2 regions of the Priestia aryabhattai genome follow, and region 1 is predicted to be linked to the other one. Evidence: riboswitches for the same ligand, from Rfam matches in the RefSeq annotation. Region 1 holds a riboswitch; the other holds the start of a gene.

Region 1 (4,673 bases):
TTAGGACGAGAAATCAAAGCAACACTTATGAAAAAGCATGATAATATTCAGGAAGTATTAATCCATTTGAATCCTTATTTTCCAGATTAAAAAGAAGCAGCGAGTTGTTATCTCGCTGCTTCTTTTTATTTGTAAATGCAGAAATGAATGAAAAAGGTAGAATAAAATTAAGGGGGCTTTATAAGCAAAATGTATGAGAATTTTTATCTTTTATTCATAAAGAATCAAGTTTAATAAAATTGTATAAAAGGAATTGTATTTATTTATTGATGTGATAGGATAAAAAAGCATGTAAATGCATTCACTACGAATGAAAGCATTGGACAGATACATATAGATAATAATAAATGGTTTAGGGAGTTAAAGAAGGTGATGTTGAAGTGAATGCAAGTATCAGGTCAATCGTTAAAAAAGTCATGTTCACTCTATTTATTGCGTATATGGCAGTGGTCATTTATGCTACTCTCATACGGGAAAACGAACATGTTTACGGAAAAGCAATGAACTTGGATTTATTTAGTACGATCCGTCTGATGTGGGACAGCGGTAATATAATGCTCACTCTGACAAATATACTGGGAAATATCGTAATGTTTGCACCGCTTGGAATGTTTATTCCTTTGTTTATGAAGTGGTTTGACGGTTTTATCCAAGTGTTTACGACTGGTTTTTTAATAAGTTTTCTGATTGAAATTTTACAGTACAAGCTAACGGAACGAGTATTTGATATTGATGATATCTTTTTGAACACGCTAGGTACATTTATAGGCTGGGTTATTATTAAGATACTATATTGGATCAAGAACGTGATGAAAGCACGTTTCAAAAAAAGATGAAAGGACTTCTTTACGAAGTCCTTTTTGCATCTTGTTGATAGAAACACTTAATACAGCGCCTTACGGAAGAATGGGATGATTCAACGATAACGTGCTGACAATTTTGCTGAACAAATAATAACTTTCCTTCAAGCTGCTTAATTTGTTCTTTAAGCTGTTCTACTTCATTATTGATAGATATTTGAACCACTGTTAACAAACTCTTTAGCTTTTTCTTTCATTCCTTCTTTTCTTACTTCGTTTACATCTTTTTCGTTTTCTTGAGCCATGTTACGAATATCTTGAGAAATACGCATTGAACAGAATTTAGGTCCACACATTGAACAGAAATGGGCTGTTTTAGCACCTTCAGCAGGAAGTGTTTCATCGTGATATTCTTTTGCGCGCTCTGGATCTAGTGACAGGTTAAATTGATCATTCCATCTAAATTCAAATCTGGCTTTAGACAGCGCGTTATCGCGTTTTTGTGCTCCTGGATGGCCTTTTGCTAGGTCAGCGGCATGCGCAGCAATTTTATAGGTAATAACACCTTCTCGAACGTCTTCTTTATTCGGAAGACCTAAGTGTTCTTTTGGCGTTACGTAGCAAAGCATAGCTGTCCCAAACCAGCCAATCATTGCAGCACCAATACCCGATGTAATATGGTCATAACCTGGAGCGATGTCAGTAGTAAGCGGTCCAAGAGTATAGAAGGGAGCTTCTTGACATATTTCCATTTGTTTATCTACGTTTTCTTTGATGAGATGCATAGGGACATGTCCTGGACCTTCAATCATAACTTGAACATCGTGTTTCCAAGCAATTTTAGTTAGTTCACCAAGCGTTTCTAATTCACCAAACTGTGCTTCATCATTAGCATCTGCAATAGAACCAGGACGTAGCCCATCGCCAAGTGAAATAGAAATGTCGTATGCTTTACAGATTTCACAGATTTCTTCAAAGCGAGTATATAAAAAGTTCTCTTCATGATGAGCTAAACACCACTGTGCTAAGATCGATCCGCCGCGTGAAACAATACCTGTCGTACGTTTCGCTGTCAGAGGAATATAGCGTAAAAGAACACCTGCGTGAATAGTAAAGTAATCAACGCCTTGTTCTGCTTGTTCAATTAATGTATCGCGATATGCTTCCCACGTTAGATCTTCTGCTACGCCTTTTACTTTTTCAAGCGCTTGGTAAATAGGGACAGTCCCTACAGGAACAGGCGAGTTGCGGATAATCCATTCGCGTGTTGTATGGATATCTTTTCCTGTTGATAAATCCATAATTGTATCGGCTCCCCAACGCGTTGCCCATGTCATTTTTTCTACTTCATCTTCAATAGCTGAACGAATAGCAGAATTCCCGATATTAGCATTAATTTTCACGTGGAATTTACGACCGATAATCATTGGTTCGCTCTCAGGATGGTTGATATTATTAGGGATAATTGCTCGTCCTTTTGCTACTTCCTCACGTACGACTTCAGGATCCATCTGTTCACGAATAGCGATAAATTCCATTTCAGGCGTGATGACTCCTTTTTTCGCATAGTGCATTTGCGTTACATTTTGATTTTTTTTCGCGCGCAGAGGTAAGCGAGTAGTGATAAAGCGCTCGTACTGATCTCTTGGGTCACCATCATAATAGCCGTTATCCTGTGGTTGAACCGTACGTCCGTGATATGTTTCTACATCGTTTCGTTCCGCAATCCACTTTTCGCGCAGAGCCGGTAATCCTTTTTGTAAATTAATTTCATAAGAGGGATCTGTATAAACACCGCTCGTGTCGTATACACGTACGGGACTATTTTCTTCTTCACCAAAAGATCCTGTAGTAGGAGACTGATGAATTTCACGCATAGGCACTTTAAGGTCTTCTCTAGATCCTTGGATATATACTTTGTGACTGTTTGGAAAAGGCTTTTTCATAGAAACTGATACATTTTGTTTTGACATTACATATTCCTCCGGTTTCGCATAAAGTGTAGCTATACCGAACCATAAAAAAATCGGGTTCTGTGGTAGACAGAACCCGATGGAATAGGCGAAAAAAGAATAAACATATACTATTCTTTTCAAGACTACTTCCCTCCGCTGGTATAACCCAAATCAGGTTCAAAGGGTTAAAGAGTTTTATTGTACTCTTCTCTCAGTCTGAGCTATCAGACACCCCTAGTAGAAATAACATTCAAATTATTCAATTTACGGCTTAAGTTTACCATCATTCGGTAAAAAATCAACCCTTAAATAAAAAAAGCTAGACAATTAGCGTTGTCTAGCAGCGTCGATTGCAATCACAATAGCTGTAATAATATGCATGATAAACCCTAAAAATGGAATCCAAGCAACCAGTGAGGTAACAATCCCTAGTATGTTTCCATAAGCAGATAACCCTCGTCTATTAGCTAAAATTAGTGTGATAGCATGAAGAATAAATCCAATAAAAAGAGGAGTATAACTAAAGCCCATAACAATCCCCGCGCCAATTAAAGGAATTCCCAGCAAGGCTTCATACCCAGCAGTGACCCATTTCATTGTACGTACATTTCCATTCATAGTAAAAAGCCTCCTAAAAAAGATACTACTATATACGAGAAAGGAGAGAAAAAAGTTTCAAATTACTTAGGGGATATGTCGTATAAGCAAGCACTAGTTGATTAAAATGATAGATGACAGTAAAGAGGGATGGAAAAAACATAATGATTTAGTCATTTTTTCACATCAAAGAAAAATAGTCTAGATGATTCATTTTTAGCTAAGAGACCGGAATTTATACAGAACATAATGACTACTTTCTAAAATAAATAAAAGCTGATATCGTATTTTTAAGTTATAGCATTTAAGCTTTTTATTACAAATTATTAAAGATTCTTATCTTTTTGCAAATACACATTGTATTTCATAGTTTTAACAATTATGATAAAAAAGCAAGTGTCAAAATAGGAAAATAGTTGAGCATGTAAAATGAAGCGATAAGCTTATTAATTTGAAAGAAAGGCAAGGTACATAGCTTTATGTGGGAAATTATTGTAGCAATCATTTTAGGGATTGTAGAAGGTTTAACAGAGTTTGCTCCTGTTTCGTCAACTGGGCATATGATTATTGTCGATGACCTGTGGTTAAATTCAAAAGAATTATTTTCATCTCCAGTAGCTAATACATTTAAAATTGTTATTCAGCTAGGGTCGATCTTAGCAGTAGTTGTTATTTTTAAAGATCGTTTTATTAATTTATTAGGACTGGGAAAAAAATCAGCTGCTCCAATTGGACCGACAAATCGCTTGAATTTAATGCAGGTAATTGTTGGTCTGTTACCGGCAGGAGTGTTAGGACTTTTGTTTGATGATTACATTGATGAGCATTTGTTTTCTTTAAATACGGTGCTAATTGGCTTAGTGGTCGGAGCTGTATTAATGATTCTAGCAGATTTGTTTGGACCTAAACGTCCGCGCGTAGAGACGGTGGACCAAATGACTTATGGACAAGCACTTGGTATAGGACTGTTTCAATGTATTGCTCTTTGGCCAGGTTTTTCTCGTTCAGGTTCAACGATTTCAGGAGGGGTTCTTCTTGGAATGAGCCATAAAGCAGCCGCAGACTTTACGTTTATTATGGCAGTGCCAATCATGGCAGGAGCAAGCGGACTTTCATTGATTAAAAACTGGCAGTATTTCACATCAGATGCACTACCGTTTTTTATTGCCGGTTTTATAAGCGCCTTTATTTTTGCGCTGGTATCAATTCGCTTTTTCCTAAAATTAATTAATCGTATCAAATTAGTACCATTTGCGATTTATCGAATTATTTTAGCAGCTATTCTATATTTTGTATTTTTATAAAATAAAAAAGCGTGTTT
Region 2 (4,673 bases), on a different contig from region 1:
TCTTAAACCTTTGAGTGTTATAAGGGAGCTCAAAATTTAGCTGCAGATAGCACGCCCTTCTTGGGACGCTAAACCCGGCTATGAGGGCACCCACCTAGTAGATCTGGGTATTTAAGACACTTAGGGTTACGGCAGTGCGGGCTTATTTTTTAGTTAGCTGTAGCTAGCTTTTTTTATTTTTAAATTTAACAGTTTACATAATAATTTTATTGTTAACTTATATTTTTTTAGACATGTATGTTTTATTTATCTTCGATTGAGGAACATAAAAAGTAATAAAGGAGATGGATAAAATGAATGAACAAAAAATTGCTAAAAAAGTAAATGAAGTATTAGAAGGAAATCGTGTAGGAACATTAGCCACAGTTGTAAACAACAAACCCCACTCTCGCTATATGACATTCTTTAGCGATGAAGATGGTATCGCTCTTTACACACCAACAAATATCAATACACATAAAGCAGAAGAAATCGAAGCCAATCCGAACGTACACGTACTATTGGGCTACAGCGGCGAAGGATATGGCGATCAATACTTAGAATTATCTGGTACAGCTGTTCTTCGTACCGGTGATCAGTTAAAAGGACGTATATGGAACGATCATATGAAAGAGTGGTTTGACGGTCCAAATGACCCTGAGTATGTTGTTCTTGAAATTACGCCGAACGAAATTCGCTTTATGAATGAAGGCGAAGAAACTCCTCAAACTGTTCAGCTATAATAAAAAAGCGCACATTGTGCGCTTTTTTTATTTTCCTAACGCTTCTTTTAATTGAGCTGCTTTTTCTTTTGGAGACGCAGCTAAGCTAATCGCCGTAATAATAGAAACGCCATCTGCACCTGCTTCTACTACTTGTTTGGCATTTTCAGGCGTGATACCACCGATTCCTACAATTGGAAAGTCAATATTCTGGTTTCGCACTTCTTCAATTAATTTCGTACCTTGCACTGCTTTTGCGTCTTTTTTTGTGGAAGTAGGAAAAACAGGTCCCATTCCTACATAATCCGCTCCGTCTTTCATCGCCTGCTTCAGCTCTTGTACATTATGAACAGAGACGCCCACAATTCCTTTTCCTATTTTCTCTCGAACAACGTGAGCTTTTTCGTCTTCTTGTCCAATATGAACGCCATCTGCTTGTATGCGAATCGCTAAGTCAAGATCATCATTTACAACAAAAGGAACGTTGTGCTGGTGACAAATTTGCTGCAGTTCTTTCGCCAGCTGATATTTCGCTTCCCCCGTTAGCGCACCTTCGCCTTTTTCGCGAAATTGAAACACGGTAATGCCGCCTTCAATTGCTTCTTTCAACACTTCTCGCGGATCTTTTGTACAGTTATTGCTGCCCATTATAAAATAAACTTGCAGCAGCTTTTTAATTTCTTCGTTTGTCATTTTCCGGCTCCTTTTAACGTTGATGTACTCTTGCATATGATTCAATATCCTGCCCAGATAAAAGATGAAGCTGATTTAACAGCTCAATTTGGAAGCTTCCCGGCCCTTCTTCACCTTTTTTCACTGCGGCGATTTCACCTGCCACTCCGTAAAAACTTAAAGCAGCAACGCTTGCCTCGACATATTCTTTCTCTACAGCGGCGAAAGCTCCTATAATTGATGTCAGCAGACATCCAGTACCCGTCACTCTCGTAAATAACGGGTGACCGTTGTCTACTGTATACGTTGTATTTCCATCCGTGATTACATCTTGTTTACCCGTGATAACAATCACTGTATCTAATTTGTTCGCTGCTTTCTCAGCAAGTTCAATGACATCTCCTTGGCCTTCTAATGAATCAACGCCTTTAATGAGCCATGACTCGCCTACTACATTTGCAACTTCAGCAGCGTTACCACGAATAACTGCGATATTTAATTCTTCTACAAGCTGACGTGCCACTTCTGTACGAAACGGTGTCGCTCCAGCTCCTACAGGATCAAAAATAACCGGCACGCCATTTTCATTTGCTGATTTCCCAGCTATTCTCATTGCTTCCACTTCTCGAGCCGTCAGTGTACCCATATTTAAGACAAGCGCTCCGGCGATTCGTGCCATGTCAGCCACTTCTTCCTTCGCATAAGCCATAACAGGTGAAGCTCCTAGTGCAAGCAGTCCATTTGCTGTAAAATTGGTTACCACAACATTCGTAATATTATGAACAAGCGGACTTGTATCTCTTACTTTTTCTAATTGAGCTGAAATTTTACTAATATCCATGTTCTCTCACTCTTTTCATTTAGTTTTAACCCTGCAAAAAAAGACAAAAAAGCACCTTGCATGCGCAAAGTGCTTTGGTATGTACTCACATTCCCTGCGCTGGCATTATCCAACAGGTTCAAATGGTCAACAGGCGTCCCTGTACTCTCAGCCTGCCCCGCGCAAGCTCCCATACTATTCTTGTTACGTTTAAAGTTTACTATTAACCTTTTTTATTTGCAACCATTTCACTGTTTTGCCGATTAAATAAAGCTTCGCTATAGGCTGAGTAGCGTTGTAAATCTTACACCTTTACTAAAAGAATAATCAAAAGACCTCCCATAAGCTACTAGAGGTCTTCTATTTTAAGAATTCTATCATTTTTTTCCTTCTCGTTATTTCTCTTGAACCGCCTGATTTCTCACAGCTGTTTTTCGGTCCTTCCCTGCTCTTAAAGATAAAAGAAAACAAAGCAGCAGAACAAGTGCAGCTGATACGTATGGATAATTAATGTTTATATCAAAGAGAAAGCCTGCTACAACGGGTCCAATAATATTCCCAAGACTTGTATAAGCAGAATTTAGTCCGGCTACATACCCTTGGTCGTCTTGTGCCATCATCGACATTTGCGTGCTGATTGCGGGACGTAAAATATCTGTTGCTAAAAAGACGATAAATGTCACAACAATAATAAGCCAGTATGTGTGCACAAATAGCGTAAGTAAAATAAAAAGTCCCGTCATCATCAAGCAAAACGAAATTACTCTTTTTTCACCGAACTTATTTAAAATCCAGCCAAAAATCGTAACCTGCACCACAGCCCCTGCAATAGAGCCAAATGTAATGACAAACGCAATATCTTTTGGTGTAAAGCTAAATTTATGATCAACAAATAGTGAAAAGATCGTTTCATAATTGGATAATCCAAACGATGTCACAAAAACGATAATTAAACTTAAAAAATAAGGTTCTTTATAGGAATTCATAAGCTGCAGTAGCAGCCGATCTTCTTTTGGATTCTCTTTATTTGAAACAGCAGGATTTTGTACAGGACGGGACTCCGGCAAAACAAACAGCGTAATCACTGCAGCCAAGCCTCCTGCTACTGCGGCCATATAAAACGGTACGCGCATGCCGTATTCAGCTAAAAAGCCTCCGATACCTGGCCCAATAATAAATCCTGTTGTAATCGCCGCCGTCACATAGCCCATTCCTTTAGCGCGTTCTTTAGCAGACGTCACGTCTGCTGTATAGGCCATAACAGCAGGCATAATAAGCGCGGCCCCGACCCCGCCTAACATTCTGGATACAAATAATAAAAGAGGGGTACTCACTGAACCAAAGAACCATTCAGACAGGGCAAAAACAATCATTCCCGCTACAATAATTTTCTTTCTCCCTAACGAATCTGATAACCGGCCCGCTAAAGGTGAAAACAGAAATTGAGTTAACGAAAACACCGCTACTAAAAGCCCCATCACGCTGCCATTGATATGAAGCTCTGTCATATATGTTGGCATAATTGGGATAACGAGACCGATTCCCGTAAAGATAATAAAAATATTTAGCATAAGCAGCAAAATCGCCGCTCGATTTCTTAACAATAATGACATATAAACCTCCTGATTACAAAAATACTGAACGTTCGGTCTATAAAAATACAAAATAATGAGGGATTACTCATTACCGCAATAAGCATCCCCGACTATTTAAGAAGACCTTGCTATAATTCCGTTTAAAAATACATCGATTGCTGAATGGTAAAGCTGCAGGGCATTTTCCGTGCTCGTTTTTCGAGACATGCGGCTCATCCCCACAAACAGCCCTTCTAAAACCACTGCAAGCTGTTCTGCATTTTTATGAGAAAACTCACCTTCATCAATGCCTTTTTGCAAAAGTTCGCGGTTAAACTCCACGTGTCGTTTCACCATCTCATCAATTCGCTCTTCGATATCGCTACCCTTTTCCTCGTTGTTAAAAAACTCATCGGCAGCTTTCGTAAGAGGATGATTCAAATCATCTAAAATGATTTGCTCCGCAATTCCAAAAAGCTTATCTCTTGTTGTTTTGTAAAGAGCCTCTCTTTCTTTCCAGTTTCTTTCCCACTCGAGATCCCATTCGTCTATTAAATAGAGAAAAAGTCCTTCTTTACTTTTAAAGTGATAATAAATATTCCCTTTACTGCTTCCCGTAGCTTCTACAATTTCCTCAATAGACGTAGCTTTATAGCCTTTTTGGGAAAACAATGCTTTAGCGGCATCTGCCACTTTTCTTTTTGTTTGTTCACTTTGAAGCTTTTTTTTATTCAAGCTATTTCCACCGCCCCGCACATTTATTATTTATACTGAACATTCGTTTTGTATTATCTGACACCTATACTACATAGGAAAAACCTTTTTGTCTAGTGAGAAAACCGAGTTTATACCTTTTTTATATGAATCATGACAAAACAAAAAAACAAAGCCTTTTAAAAAGGCTTT

The links. A riboswitch is a leader RNA that binds a small molecule or an ion and turns the genes downstream of it on or off. The one in region 1 is predicted to bind thiamine pyrophosphate.
Region 2: it holds a riboswitch for thiamine pyrophosphate, as region 1 does, so the genes downstream of both, thiM (hydroxyethylthiazole kinase) here and thiC (phosphomethylpyrimidine synthase ThiC) in region 1, are expected to answer to the same signal.

What each region holds. Positions count from the first base shown of each region.
Region 1 covers NZ_JAMBOQ010000017.1:20,853-25,525, reverse strand. The annotation lists gene M3225_RS27885 (cation diffusion facilitator family transporter) at 1-90, shown strand, start outside; gene M3225_RS27880 (VanZ family protein) at 381-836, shown strand; gene M3225_RS27875 (hypothetical protein) at 847-1,026, opposite strand; gene thiC (phosphomethylpyrimidine synthase ThiC) at 1,004-2,773, opposite strand; TPP riboswitch at 2,887-3,001, opposite strand; gene M3225_RS27865 (hypothetical protein) at 3,083-3,373, opposite strand; gene M3225_RS27860 (undecaprenyl-diphosphate phosphatase) at 3,832-4,656, shown strand.
Region 2 covers NZ_JAMBOQ010000004.1:321,758-326,430, reverse strand. The annotation lists RNA gene ssrS (6S RNA) at 1-147, shown strand, start outside; gene M3225_RS20235 (pyridoxamine 5'-phosphate oxidase family protein) at 294-722, shown strand; gene thiE (thiamine phosphate synthase) at 750-1,394, opposite strand; gene thiM (hydroxyethylthiazole kinase) at 1,408-2,214, opposite strand; TPP riboswitch at 2,289-2,397, opposite strand; gene M3225_RS20220 (MFS transporter) at 2,589-3,806, opposite strand; gene M3225_RS20215 (TetR/AcrR family transcriptional regulator) at 3,903-4,502, opposite strand; gene M3225_RS20210 (GNAT family N-acetyltransferase) at 4,673-4,673, opposite strand, start outside.